2 regions of the Bacteroides fragilis NCTC 9343 genome follow, and region 1 is predicted to be linked to the other one. Evidence: riboswitches for the same ligand, from Rfam matches in the RefSeq annotation. Region 1 holds a riboswitch; the other holds the start of a gene.
The links. A riboswitch is a leader RNA that binds a small molecule or an ion and turns the genes downstream of it on or off. The one in region 1 is predicted to bind thiamine pyrophosphate.
Positions count from the first base shown of each region.

Region 2: linked by a shared signal. The riboswitch ahead of BF9343_RS02635 (TonB-dependent receptor) and the one ahead of thiS (sulfur carrier protein ThiS) in region 1 are both predicted to bind thiamine pyrophosphate.

Region 1 is NC_003228.3:2,978,082-2,985,677, reverse strand. Features, by position in the region: gene thiC (phosphomethylpyrimidine synthase ThiC) at 1-556, opposite strand, end outside; gene BF9343_RS12215 (thiazole synthase) at 642-1,418, opposite strand; gene BF9343_RS12210 (thiamine phosphate synthase) at 1,560-2,174, opposite strand; gene thiS (sulfur carrier protein ThiS) at 2,178-2,375, opposite strand; TPP riboswitch at 2,446-2,538, opposite strand; gene BF9343_RS12195 (superoxide dismutase) at 2,745-3,362, opposite strand; gene BF9343_RS12190 (ATP-dependent helicase) at 3,484-5,844, shown strand; gene nspC (carboxynorspermidine decarboxylase) at 5,971-7,110, shown strand; tRNA gene BF9343_RS12180 (tRNA-Gly) at 7,241-7,313, shown strand; tRNA gene BF9343_RS12175 (tRNA-Leu) at 7,339-7,420, shown strand; tRNA gene BF9343_RS12170 (tRNA-Leu) at 7,458-7,541, shown strand; tRNA gene BF9343_RS12165 (tRNA-Gly) at 7,564-7,596, shown strand, end outside.
Region 2 is NC_003228.3:672,392-679,987, reverse strand. Features, by position in the region: gene BF9343_RS02660 (glycosyl hydrolase family 95 catalytic domain-containing protein) at 1-2,539, opposite strand, end outside; gene BF9343_RS02655 (FecR family protein) at 2,545-3,543, opposite strand; gene BF9343_RS02650 (RNA polymerase sigma-70 factor) at 3,605-4,192, opposite strand; gene BF9343_RS02645 (hypothetical protein) at 4,320-4,559, shown strand; gene BF9343_RS02640 (mechanosensitive ion channel family protein) at 4,629-5,534, opposite strand; TPP riboswitch at 5,652-5,747, shown strand; gene BF9343_RS02635 (TonB-dependent receptor) at 5,747-7,596, shown strand, end outside.

The DNA.
Region 1 (7,596 bases):
CGGGATGGTTGATGTTGGCAGGCAGCACCGCCCGTCCTTCGGCTATTTCCTGACGTACGAATTCGGGTGTGATATGGGTCTCGATGCCCAGTTCTTCGCAGTTCATATTCTCACGGATAGCCACATATTCCATTTCGGGAGTGACAATGCCCTGTTTGGCATACGCCATCTGGGTGATATGCCGGCCGGCCTTGGCCCGGTAGGGCAGTGCGATATGTTCAAAACGGAGGTGGTCGAGGCTCCCGTCATCCCGCCGCATGCGTCCGTATTCCGAACTGATCTCGGGCAATTGTTCCACGTCTCCTCTGTTCAGTATCCATTCTTCACGCAGGCGCGGGAGGCCTTTTTTCAGGTCGATTTCTATGTCGGGGTCACTGAAAGGACCGCTGGTATCGTAGATGTACACATGCGGATTGGGAGTGATCACCTTCTTTTCTCCTTCGAAAGTTGTGCTGGGCACTTGCTCTACTTTTCGCATACCTACACGGATTTCGGGGAATAGCTTGCCGGACAGATATACCTTCTCAGAGCGGGGAAATTTTATTCTTTGTTCCATACATTCGTTATTAGGATCTCTCAGCCCCGTATTCTTTTCCCGAAGAGTGATCGACGGGAGAGGGGCCGGAGGCGAGGTTATTGTTTTATTCGTTTAAAAATGCCGTCAGTGGTGAGCTTGCTTCCGCCACGAACCCTATGGCCTGCATACCCAGTCCGGCCTCGTATGCCGTCCGTCCGGCTTCTACTGCCTGCTTGAAGGCTTTTGCCATTTCTATCGGGTTGCCGGCTACGGCGATAGCTGTGTTTACCAGGCATGCCGATGCACCCATTTCCATAGCCTCCGCCGCATGGCTCGGTGCTCCGATTCCGGCGTCCACCACTACCGGGATACCGGCCTGTTCGATAATGATTTGCAGAAACTCCTTGGTTTGCAGTCCTTTATTGGTTCCGATAGGTGCTCCCAGCGGCATTACCGTGGCGGCTCCCGCTTCTTCCAGTTGTTTGCAGAGCACCGGATCTGCCTGGCAATAGGGGAGCACGACGAATCCGAGTTTCACCAGTTCTTCAGTCGCTTTCAGGGTCTCCACCGAGTCGGGCAGCAGATAGCGCGGGTCGGGATGAATCTCCAGTTTCAGCCAGTTGGTTCCGAAAGCCTCTCGTGCCATTTGTGCGGCAAACACCGCTTCCTCCGCATTGCGTACGCCCGATGTGTTGGGAAGCAACTGAATGTGCGGATGTACAATATGTTTCAGCATGTCGTCTTCCGTGCTCTCCATGTCGACACGTTTCATGGCCACTGTCACCATTTCGGTGCCCGATGCCAGTATCGACTGTTCCATCCATTCGTTTGAGCTGAATTTACCTGTTCCCAGGAAGAGGCGGGAGTTGAATTCACGTCCCGCAATGATTAACTTTTCCATTTCTGATCTTGTTTTGAGTTCATTTCACCACAGGGTAACACGGAGTCTCACAGAGTTTTAAATTTCTTGTTTATGGAGTATTAAGAGAAAACCATCTCTGTGGAACTCTGTGTTACTCTGTGGTGAATTCAGTTCATTTCCTTATATGTTTAGAATTCTTTTTGTTTCTTCTACCGGGTCCGGTGCTTGCAGGATTGCTCCGGAGAGGGCGATGCCGTTCACCCCCGTTTCCATAATGGCCGGAATGTCTTCCGCCACGATCCCTCCGATGGCTACTACCGGTATCCGGATACCGGCCTCGTTCATCTGTGCCAGTATGGAGGTGTAGCCTTCGAGTCCCAGTACCGGGCTCAGATTTTTCTTAGTGGTGGTAAACCGGAAAGGGCCTATGCCCAGATAGTCGGCTCCGGCGGCATGATGCAGCTTTACGTCTTCAAAGGTGTTGGCCGTTCCGCCAATGATGAATGCTTCGCCCAGCATCTGCCGGGCTTCGCCGATGGGCATGTCTTTTTTGCCCAGGTGCACCCCGTCCACTTCCAGCTTTTTGGCCAGCTCTACGTGGTCGTCGAGAATCAGGATCGCTTCTTTAGCTTTACAGAGAGGTTTCAGTTGCAGTGCCACTGCCTCCACCTCTTCCGGCGATGCCTCTTTCATGCGCAGTTGGATCCATTTACAGCCCCCTTCGAGAGCCATGCGCGCCGATTCCAGATAGGAGTAATTCTCTGTTTGATGGGTGATAAATTGTAGGCTTAACATAGGCTATCCTCCGCAGGCTGCTTTAATCACAATCAGGTTATCATTCTCTTGCAGCCCGAATCCGTCCCATTGCGGACGCGGTATCATTCGGTTGTTGACGGCGATGGCTACACCGTTTTCGGGAAGTTGCAGTTGGGTGGCAAGCTGGGCCAGTGTGCTTGCGGTTGTTTCCACTTCTTTGTTGTTCACTTGTACTTTCATATTCGTATAGGTGTGTTTGGGGATAAATGAAAGTAAATACAAAGAGGGGTGCGTGCGGGAAAAAGAAAAAACGGAAGAAATACACAATCCCTTCGGCAGTACTAACTGCATCAGGTTCTTAGGGTATAATCTCAGCCACCGGGTGGCACCCCTTTGTCTTTACGGAGGCAAAGTAAGTGAAAAAGAAAATAAGAAGAAAGTAAATCGGGGATTATTTCATCGCGGAGTCATGCGGAATTTGTTTTTGCCCTTTCTCAAAACTCACCATAAAAAACACAGAGTAACACAGAGCCGATTTTAGGTTGTTGATTATTAACAAAAAAAAAGCTCTGTGATACTCTGTGTTACTCCGTGGTGAAAAGAGTTAGGTTACAGCCGTTTTTCTACGACATCCCAGTCGATGATCTCCCACAGTTTGTTTACGTGGTCGGCACGACGGTTCTGATAGTCGAGGTAGTAAGCATGTTCCCATACGTCAAATCCCAGTAACGGTTTCAGTCCCGCGCGTACCGGATTGCTTCCGTTGGGCTCTTTGGTGATGTGCAGCTTTCCGTCTTTGTCAACGGACAGCCAGGCCCATCCCGAACCGAACAATCCTACAGAAGCTGCGTTGAACTCTTTCTTGAAGTTTTCAAAGCTGCCGAAGTCGCGTTTGATGGCTTCTCCCAACTTGCCTGCCGGTTCGTTCTTTGCCGGTTTCGGCGCAAATTGCAGGAAGTACAGAGTATGGTTCAGCACCTGTCCGGCATTATTGAAGATAGCTCCGTCGGGAGCCGAGGCTACGATGGCTTCTACTGTTTTTCCTTCATATTCGGTGCCCGGAACCAGGCTATTGAGATTGTTTACATATGTTTGAAGATGTTTACCATAATGGTAATCGATGGTTTGCTGACTGATTACAGGTTCCAGCGCATTGTTTGCGTACGGAAGTTTAGGCATTTCGTAAGTCATGGTCGTAAATATTAAAGACATTAATAATGTATTCATAAATTCAAATCTTTTATTTCATTTCTCTGAATATATAACAGGATATAGGGCCCAAATGTTCGGAGTTGTCCAAACTTTCCTCTATCTTTGCCCGTGAATAGAGATTTAACAGATAAATTTTATGCCCGACTATATCGAAGAACTTAATGAAAGCCAGCGTGCGGCGGTGCTCTACGGTGATGGCCCTTCGCTGGTCATCGCCGGTGCCGGTTCCGGAAAGACGCGTGTGCTCACTTATAAGATAGCCTATCTGCTCGAGAACGGTTACAATCCCTGGAATATCCTGGCACTGACTTTCACTAACAAAGCTGCCCGTGAAATGAAGGAGCGTATTGCCCGGCAGGTGGGCGAGCAGCGTGCACGATTCCTTTGGATGGGTACGTTCCATTCGGTTTTTTCCCGTATTCTTCGTGCCGAGGCGTCCCATATCGGCTTTACGTCGCAGTTCACCATCTACGATTCGGCGGACAGCAAGAGCCTGATTCGTTCCATCATCAAAGAGATGGGGCTTGATGAGAAGACCTATAAGCCCGGCAGTGTGCAGGCACGCATCTCCAATGCGAAGAACCACCTGGTGTCTCCTTCGGGATACGCAGCCAACAAGGAGGCGTACGAGGGCGATCTTGCCGCAAAGATGCCTGCCATACGGGATATCTACAGCCGCTACTGGGAGCGTTGCCGGCAGGCCGGAGCAATGGATTTCGATGATCTGCTGGTCTATACCTATATCCTTTTCCGCGACTTTCCTGACGTGCTGGCACGCTATCGCGAGCAGTTCCGCTATGTGCTTGTCGACGAGTATCAAGACACCAACTATGCACAGCACAGCATCGTGCTGCAACTGACAAAGGAGAATCAGCGTGTATGCGTGGTGGGCGACGACGCGCAGAGCATCTACTCCTTCAGGGGAGCGGACATTGACAATATTTTGTATTTCACCAAGATATATCCCGATACCAAAGTCTTCAAGCTGGAGCAGAACTACCGTTCCACCCAGACCATTGTCCGTGCGGCCAACAGCCTGATCGAAAAGAACGAGCGGCAGATCCCCAAAGAGGTGTTCTCCGAGAAGGAACGGGGTGAGGCCATCGGGGTCTTTCAGGCTTACAGTGATGTGGAAGAAGGCGACATTGTGACCAATAAAATAGCGCAACTGCGTCGCGAGCACGATTATGAATACTCCGACTTCGCCATCCTTTATCGTACCAATGCCCAGAGCCGTGTCTTCGAAGAGGCTTTGCGCAAACGGGGCATGCCTTATAAGATTTACGGCGGCCTCTCTTTCTATCAGCGCAAGGAGATCAAAGATATCATAGCCTACTTCCGCCTGGTGGTCAACCCCAATGACGAAGAGGCGTTCAAGCGGATTATCAATTATCCGGCACGCGGCATCGGCGATACCACGGTGGGCAAGATTATTACTGCCGCCACCGATAACAATGTCAGCCTCTGGACCGCACTCTGCGAACCCATTACGTACGGGCTTTCCATCAATAAAGGCACACATACCAAATTGCAGGATTTTCGTGCGCTGATCGAGCAGTTTATGGCAGATGTGACCGTAAAGAATGCTTATGAAATAGGTACGGAAATCATCCGTCAGTCCGGCATCATCAATGAAGTCTGCCAGGACAATTCGCCCGAAAATCTCAGCCGGAAAGAAAACATCGAGGAACTGGTGAACGGTATGAATGATTTTTGTGCCATGCGTCAGGAAGAGGGGAACACGAACGTTTCTCTGATCGACTTTCTCTCCGAAGTATCCTTGCTCACCGATCAGGATTCCGACAAGGAGGGAGACGGCGAGAAGGTGACTCTGATGACGGTACATTCCGCCAAAGGACTGGAGTTCCGCAACGTATTCGTGGTGGGGATGGAAGAGAATCTTTTCCCCAGCGGGATGGCGGGCGATTCACCCCGTGCGATGGAAGAGGAGCGACGCTTGTTCTATGTAGCCATCACCCGTGCCGAAGAGCACTGTTTCCTCTCGTTTGCCAAAACCCGTTTCCGTTACGGTAAGATGGAGTTCGGCAGCCCCAGCCGTTTCTTGCGGGACATCGACACCCGTTTCCTGCAACTTCCGCAGGAGGCCGCTTTAGGCCGGAGCATCGACGAAGGGGCCGGCCGCTTCCGCCGCGAGATGGAAGAGGGGTATTCGCGCCGTTCGTCTTCCGAACGCTTCTCTGCCCGTCCGTCGGCCGACCGTCCGGAACGCGAACGGCCGAAGGCGCAGATCATCGCGCCGACGGTCCCCCGTAACTTGAAAAAGGTAAGTGGGACTATGCTCTCCCCATCGTCGGCTTCCGGAGCCGGCGTCGCCGGCGTACAGCCCGGACAGACCATCGAGCACGAACGCTTCGGCCTGGGTGAGGTGATTCGCGTAGAAGGTACGGGCGACAATGCCAAAGCTACCATTCATTTCCGTAATGCAGGTGATAAACAGCTGTTGCTGCGTTTCGCCAGATTTAAAGTAATAGAATAATTTATTCTCACCACAGAGTAACACAGAGCCGCACAGAGAAATTTTTCTCTCCTTAAGATCCCACTGATAAAAACTTAAAACTCCGTGAGACTCTGTGTTACTCTGTGGTGAACCTTGTAGTTGACTATGATAGATTTTACCCAATTCCCCTCTCCGTGTTATATCATGGAAGAGGAGCTGCTGAGAAAGAACCTCAGCCTGATAAAGAGTGTAGCCGATGATGCCGGAGTTGAAATCATCCTTGCTTTCAAGTCTTTTGCCATGTGGCGTTCATTTCCCATTTTCAGGGAGTACATCGGACACTCCACGGCCAGTTCCGTCTACGAAGCCCGTTTGGCGCTCGAAGAGTTCGGCAGTAAGGCGCATACTTATTCCCCGGCCTATACCGAGGCGGACTTCCCGGAGATCATGCGTTGCAGCAGCCACATCACGTTCAATTCCCTGTCTCAATTCAGCCGCTTCTATCCGCTGACTGTGGCCGAAGGCAGCGGCATCTCTTGCGGCATCCGTGTTAATCCCGAGTATTCGGAGGTAGAGACCGAACTCTATAACCCGTGCGCTCCCGGCACCCGTTTCGGGATCACTGCCGATCTGTTGCCCGCCCGTTTGCCGCAGGGGATCGAAGGTTTCCATTGTCATTGCCATTGCGAGTCATCTTCGTTTGAGCTCGAGCGCACTTTGCAACATCTTGAAGAGAAGTTCTCGCCGTGGTTTTCTCAAATCAAGTGGCTCAACCTGGGCGGCGGCCACCTGATGACCCGCAAGGATTATGATACCCGGCATCTGACCGGCTTGTTACAAGGATTGAAAAAGCGCTATCCGCATTTGCGTATCATCCTCGAGCCCGGTTCGGCTTTCACCTGGCAAACCGGAGTCCTCACCTCCGAGGTGGTGGATATTGTCGAAAGCCGCGGCATCCGTACGGCCATTCTCAACGTCAGCTTCACCTGCCACATGCCCGACTGTCTTGAAATGCCTTATCAGCCCGCCGTTCGCGGAGCGGTGATGGGAGAGGAGGGACCGTTTGTCTATCGTCTCGGGGGCAATTCCTGCCTGAGCGGAGATTACATGGGGTCCTGGAGTTTCGACCATGAACTGCAGGCAGGCGAACGAATTGTCTTTGAAGATATGATACATTATACAATGGTAAAAACGAATATGTTTAATGGAATTCACCATCCTGCCATTGCTCTGTGGACAGCGGATGGCAAAGCCGAAATCTTCAGGCAGTTTTCCTACGAAGATTATCGCGATAGAATGAGTTGATAATCAAAACATTTGTCGTTTGCCAAAAACACAATGCACATTTTCTTGAGAAAAAAGTGTTCCGAATGCTTGCAGATATCAAGAAAATGCCTACCTTTGCAACCGCAATCGAGAAACAATGGTTGCAAATGCGGAAATAGCTCAGTTGGTAGAGCATAACCTTGCCAAGGTTAGGGTCGCGAGTTCGAGTCTCGTTTTCCGCTCTCTTTGAAATGTTGGAAACCTTTTGCCCAGGTGGCGGAATTGGTAGACGCGCACGTTTCAGGTGCGTGTGTCGAGAGGCATGCAGGTTCGAGTCCTGTTCTGGGCACAAAGGTGAGAATAGTTCAAAGCTTTAATCAAGAATCGGAGAGGTGGCGGAATTGGTAGACGCGCTACTTTGAGGGGGTAGTGACATTACTGTCGTGGGAGTTCGAGTCTCCTTCTCTTCACATTCTGTATTAAAGTTGTTTTGCGGAAATAGCTCAGTTGGTAGAGCATAACCTT
Region 2 (7,596 bases), 2.3 Mb from region 1:
TTCTAACATCCCCACAAACCACCTCGTACCGTTCATTTTGCCGTGCATACAAAACAGCTTCTATCAATTTTCCCGCTTTCCAGGTAATGTCCAAAGTATGTCCTCCATAGATTTTTATACCTTTTATAGAACCATCGGCATAATCACAAGGCCAGGCCGGCAAAAGTTCTATTTTTCCCTTCTCGGTATAAACCAGCATCTCCATTAGCAGGCGTGGGATGCTCAAGACTGCATCCAAATTGTATACTTGATGTTCCGGATCATGTGAAGTGACCAATCCGTCATATAAATAATGACGACGACTGAAACGGTCCAGATTTGTTTTTACCTTATCTATATCGCCCAGACGCACTGCCTGAAGAGCCACATGAATTAATCCATGGGCAGAACCGGTATCGAAAGCAAAACGTTTGTTTAATGCGATACGTGCTGCATGTATAAGACGAGGATCTCCCTCCGACTTACCCAACTGCGAACCGGGAAAAACCGGATAGAGATGAGAAAGATGTCTGTGATTATATACGTCCTGATAAGCTTCATCAATCCATTCGGCCAAGGCTCCTTCGTCATTAATCCGGTAGGAAGGCAACCGTTGCAGGTAATTATTCCATTTAGCCAATTCTTTTTTGTCAGCACGAAATGTACGCCCCATCTCAAGAAGCAAACGGAACACTTCTTTAGCAATAGCAACATCCATTGTAGCATCTTTGCTCAACCAGGTGTCAGTCCCCGGAGGAGCATTCTCGGGAGAAACACTGGGGCAAATGTGATATAAGCTATCACCATCCATAGTCAAGTAGTCTTCATAGAAGTCGGCCATTTCCCTGTATAGCGGGAACACATGTTTCTTAAGAAAAGCCTCATTACCGGTCAGCATGGCATACTCATAAAAAGAACGTATATTCCAGCCGGCACCACCAGGCCAGCACATCCAGGGAAAAGACCGTCCGAAATGGGTGAGATATCCACTTTCCGGATCATTATAATGGGCAACAATAAAGCCTCTGCACCCCAGATAATTTCGCGCGTTCAGTCTCCATCCGGGAAGCAGACTCTCCACATAACCAATATAAGATTCCGCACATTCATGCAAATTGCCCATAGATGCTGCCGAGACGGCCAAGTTGATATTTGAATCCCATACAAAGCCACCGATCCATCCGGGTTTCCATCCTCCTCCCCAGATTCCCTGTAAAGGAGGAGGATACTTGCCGGATGAAGAAATAAGCAAATAACGTCCCATAGCATGAATCTGCTCAAGAAACAAAGGAGTAACCCCATGCTTATGAATATCGGAAAGCATTTTCTCTGTCGAAGTCGTTTTCCAATCGGAAGAACAGCCTAAATCCAATTGCATGCGGCGAAACATTTCGGCATGTTTCCGACTGTGAGGTAACAACAGAGTATTATAATCGAGCGGTAAACGTGACAACTCCCTTTGCACGGAAGGGCGTACCGACAAATTTGCATTCTCCAACGGAGTAATTCTCACAAGAACGAGTACCTCGTCAGCGTCTGCTATTCTCAAAGAATCACCTTCGGTAATCATACTTCCCCCTTTAAGAGACACTCGGGCCAATCCCTCATAACCACCGGCATCATATTTGTAAGCGGCACGGTAAGATAACCATCCTGAAAATGCTTCTGTACTCACCGATGAGAAAGCACTATCCAGATTATGCTCAAAATGAACTCCTTCACGTCCCGGAGTCTCCTTAAGCCCCAACACTAAATTTATCTTTCTTTGTCCGGTTGCTTTCAGACGGAGCACATTGACATTATGCTCTCTGGATGAGAATACAGATTCCGTCACTCCTCCTCTTCCACCCCAAAAGGCGGAAGTCTCACCCGTTTCCAGATCAAGTTGTCTTCTATAGCCATTCTCTGCCTGTAGAGTGGTATCGGTATACCGAATGCACAGATCAAAAGCTGGATGGGGTATAAGAGGCCAGCGCTGTACGGCTCCCATAGCAACCAATTGCCGGTCAGCTTCATCGGTCATCAACTCATCTGCTGCATCGCTTCTCCCGGATTCTATCAACCGGCGCACTTCCGGAAGAAGCGAAGCTGTTGAAGGAACCGCTACTTTATGACGATCCCATCCTCTTATAAACAATTCCTCGTGGACACAGATTATTCGTTCCGATCCCGGTTGCCCCATCACCATCGTCCCGTGGCGGCCATTGCCGGTGACAAATGCATCCTGCCATGATGTGGCAGGTTTCTCCGCCCAAACCACCCATCGTCCGGACGAAACAGAAGAAGATGGATGATGTACCGTACCGTAAGTAGTTGACAATGACAGACAGGCCATCAAAAGTGTAAACAGATATTTCATATAAACACATATTTGCTGTGATATCTCTTGTGTATAGATATCCGGTTCATACTTGAAATTAAATATTCTTAAAGGCCCTTTTACTACATAAGCTAACACCCCATCCGAAAGAAAGTATGAGTTTCCATATAAGAGCTTATCTAAAAAAATAGATGCAGCTCCTGAACAGGGTCTGCATCTATCTATAGAATAATAATTCAATCAATCTATTTTTCCTTCTGAATTTCGAATCCCCCATCTTCCGTTTGCAAGAAACGTATCCATGAAACCGCTTCCAAATCACGCAATACATCGTCCACATTCACTTTGCTGGTAGATAGAGTAAACCTGTTATTCAATAGGGTGGAATCACGCACCACAAAATGAACATCATACTGCCGTTCCATGACCTTTATAATATCTCTCAGCGGAGTAAGATAAAAATTCAGGCTATTGGAACGCCAGGATGAAATCTGGCTCATATCATCCGGTTTGGTTATCTGGCAAATTCCGGATGTCCGGTTGTATTCGGCACTTTCACCCGGTACAAGAGGATATTCCTTGTTCTTGGTATCTTTCAACAGCACGCCTCCTTCTTCCAAGGTGACCCATACATTGGGTTCTGACGGATATGCCTTTACATTAAATTTAGTTCCGGTGACCTTTACTTCAACACCTTTCAAATCGATGATAAACGGACGCTTCTTATCCTTAGCGACCACAAAAAAGCCTTCTCCCCATAACTCCACACTCCGACTGAACAGACCGAACTTCTTGGGATACCGCAAACGGGTATCCGAATTCAACTGTATAACTGTTCCATCTTGCAGAACAACCTGCATTTGCTCTCCGCAAGGAACCTTTAATTCAGCATATTCTGTGGCAGAAAAGACTCCGGTTCTGTCAGCCAGAAACCAAAGAAATATACTAAGGAATAAAAAAGGAATCAATACCGCTGCCGCTATCAGTCCGCGACGATAAGAAACTATTTTTTTCTCAGGTTTTATTTGCCCGATGAAGCGTTCCCGCATCCGTTCTTCCGGCACCGGATGGTCTAACCATTCCCGGGCCCGTTCTTCGGTGAGCCGTGCAGACTCGCTCTCCAAACGCCCCGACAAATATTCGCTACCCTCTTCTGTAGCAAACCATTCCGCAACCAATCCCGCTTCTTCCACAGAAGCTTCGTTATTGAGCACTTTATCTATAATCGCATCATCTATTTTCATTTCGACTTTTCTTTATCTAATAATAAAAACACTTCATCAACTTAAAAGTATGAGTTGCTGCTCACTCTAAAAAATGAATCCACAATACATGAAGTAATACAATTAACGATTCAATCTCCGCACGGAGTATCTTAATGGCCTGAGTATAATGGGACTTTACGGTAGGCACCGTGATATGCATCTCGTCCGCTATTTCCTGGTTAGAAAGTCCTTTTTCTATTTTCAGGCGGCATATTTTCTGTTTTTGAGGAGGTAGTTTACCGATGGCAGTCCGAAGATGTTCCCTGAAATCTTTATCTTCAAAATTCTTCAGAAAACTGTCATCCGCTTCTTCGTTCCGTTGAGCCATCTCGTAATGCTTTTCAAAGACAATCTGCCGATGTCTCAACTCGTTCATAATGTAGTTTTTCAGGATGGTGAACAACAGGCTTCTGATGCCGGATTGAAATTCAAAACTGGAACGTTGCTCCCACAATTTCATAAAAGTATATTGCACTGCGTCTTCAGCCTCTTCACCTGATTTAAAATACCGATAAGCCAGCGCATACAACAAGCGGTTATACCGTTCGAAAACAGTAACAAAAGCGTGCTCGCTGCCTTTACGGAGTTCAGCATACAGTTTCTGGTCAAAATCTAAAAATTGATTCATTATCGAATATTTCTCACTTGGTGATCTAAGGTCCTGCTTTTAGAAATGGCAAAGATAAGAAAAAACAGTTTGAACCTTATCCTCTTTGAGAATGTTTTAACTGTAGAATCTTAAAACAATAACGGTTATGGAGAAATATCTTATTCACAGTAATGAGCTGCACCTGATCGATCAAGAAAGAATCCACCAGGCAGTAGAGCAGATGGTAGAGTCATTGGATATGGCCGCCGGATCTACATTCAGTTTTGACCTTTACAAAGTGGTGGAAACCTATTTCAAGGATCTGGATAAACGGAGAGAGATAAACCTTCTGTTAGGCATCACAGACAACACGTATGATCCTACAGAAGATTTCGGAGTGTGTTAATTGGTTAAATATAAATTTGCAAAAAGGGTGATTGCTTCTTCAGAAGTAGCCACCCTTTTTGAATATTCATCAATTCGGAGCCTGATGAACCGTAAGTTGCGGGAAGGGAAAATTGATGCCTTTTTCATTGAACGTAGCATAAATCGTCTTGTTTATGTCGAAATAAACGCCCCAATAATCGCCACTCTCCACCCAAACACGGACTACAACATTCACACTACTGGCATCCAGCGTATGCAGAGCTATAAACGGAGCAGGATCATTGAGAATACGCTTATCGGCGGTCAGCACCTCACGTACCACTTTTTCCACCTTATTATAGTCTTCACCATAATCGACGCCAAAGATCCATTCAACGCGGCGGGTCTTCTGGTTACTATAGTTAGTCACCACTCCACTGCTTAAAGCCCCGTTGGGCACATAGATGAGCTTGTTGTCGGCAGTTGTCAGGATTGTATGGAATATCTGAATTTCCTTGACCGTACCGGAAACACTTTGTGCTTCGATCCAGTCGCCTACCTTATAGGGTTTGAACAGTAAAATAACCAGTCCGCCGGCAAAATTTTGCAAATTACCGGAAAGCGCCATACCGACAGCCACACCGGCAGAAGCCAGCAAAGCAGCAAACGAAGTCGTCTCGACGCCCAATGCGCCTACCACGGAAACAATTAATAGTACGGTAAGAAGGATATTAACGAGACTCTTTACAAAAGTCTTGATACTGATATCCACGTTTCTCTTATCCATCACCCGGCCGACCAGACGGTTCAGCATCCGGATCAGAAAACGTCCGACCAAAAATACAATGACCGCTTTCAGAATATGTCCTCCGGCCTGTATGCCCGAGTCTATCAGTTGTTGGGTGATCAGTCCCAACTTATCGAGCCCGTCTGCCTGGGCTATAGCCTGGTCCAGCTTCTCAGCCGCCACTTGCAGGGAATCAGCGACTTGTTGTGTAGTTTGGAATAGTAGCATAATAATACAATTTTAGAGTTTGTCCATTTAATAACAGCGGACAAAGCTACAATGTTTTTATCAAATAGCGAAGTGTTTCTTGCTTTACACAAGCAAAAAGCGTAAATTTGCCGCCGATTCACTTAGTAGGGGTGCCTTAACATGACGGGCTGAGAACATACCCTTTGACCTGATCCGGGTAATGCCGGCGTAGAGAAAAACAAATTAGCAACATGAAAAAGATGATTTTTGCCGGCTGTCTGATGGCCGGAGCAAGTGTCTTCGCGCAAGCGGGCGAGACAGACAGCTTGAAAGTAGTAAATCTGCAAGAGGTGCAGATAGTATCCACACGTGCCACTTCAAAAACCCCGGTGGCATTCACCAACGTTTCGAAAGAAGAACTCAAAAAGCAGAACTTCGGGCAAGACATCCCTTTTCTGCTCAGTATGACTCCTTCGGCACTGACCACCAGTGATGCCGGAGCAGGTATCGGTTACACCACACTGCGCGTACGGGGAACAGACGGGACACGCATCAACATCACAGCCAACGGAATCCCGATGAATGATGCCGAAAGCCATACACTCTTCTGGGTAAATATGCCCGACTTTGCTTCGTCCGTAAAGGATATACAAGTGCAGCGCGGTGCGGGTACATCGACCAACGGCGCAGGCGCTTTCGGAGCCAGTGTCAATATGCAGACGGAAGGTATTTCAATGCAACCTTATGCCGAAATAAACGCCTCGTACGGTAGCTTCAACGCTCACAAAGAGACAGTAAAATTCGGGACGGGACTGCTGAAGGATCATTGGGCATTCGATGCCCGCCTGTCCAACATCGGTACGGACGGATACATAGACCGGGCATCAGTAGACCTGTACTCTTTCTACGCACAGGGTGGATATTTTGCCGACAATACTTCGGTGAAGTTCATCACCTTCGGCGGTAAAGAAAAGACGTATCATGCCTGGAATTATGCAACTAAGGAAGAGATGAAGAAATATGGCCGACGCTTCAACTCATGCGGCATGTACACAGATGACGACGGACACATCCGCTTTTACAAAGACCAGACGGACAACTACCTGCAAATGAACTATCAGCTCTTGCTGAATCATACTTTCTCGGCAGCATGGAACCTGAATGCGGCACTCCATTATACAAAGGGGGACGGCTACTATCAGGAGTATAAAGAGGATCGCAGCCTGAAAGAGTATCGCCTGCATCCGTTTATGTACGATGGAAAGGAAGTGGAAAAAAGCGACCTGATCCGGCAGAAGAAGATGGACAATCACTTTGGCGGCGGCGTATTCTCGGTGAACTACCGGAATGAGAAGCTGGACGCTTCGCTGGGCGGCGCACTGAACTACTACGACGGATGGCACTTCGGACGGGTGATCTGGGTGAAGAACTATATCGGCGAGTTGCTGCCCGACCACGAATATTACCGTAACAAAGCCAAGAAGACGGACGGGAACCTCTATCTGAAAGCCAACTACAATCTGGTGGCAGGCCTCAACGCGTATGCCGACCTGCAATACCGCTACATCAACTATAAGATACACGGTGACAATGACAAGTACGATTACAACACTGACGGACTACAAAAGCTCGCAGTCAACGATCACTTCAACTTTTTCAACCCGAAAGCCGGACTGAACTGGGATATCGACTCCAACAACCGGGTTTACGCCTCTTTCTCCGTTGCCCAGAAAGAACCTACACGAAACAACTATACCGACGGTAACGCAGACGAATATCCGAAGGCGGAAAAACTGTACGACTACGAACTGGGGTATACCTACCGCAACACATGGTTGAGCGCCGGAGTCAACTTCTACTATATGGATTACAAGGACCAGTTGGTGCTGACCGGAGAATTGAACGAAATAGGCGAAGCCATGGCACGCAATGTGCCGGACAGTTACCGGACGGGCGTAGAACTGATGCTAGGAGTTAAGCCATGCCGATGGTTCCAATGGGACATCAACGGTACGCTGAGCAAGAACCGGGTGAAAAACTTCACCGAAAAACTGTACGAAGACGAGTGGAAGAACCCGATCGAAGTGGAACATGGTAACAC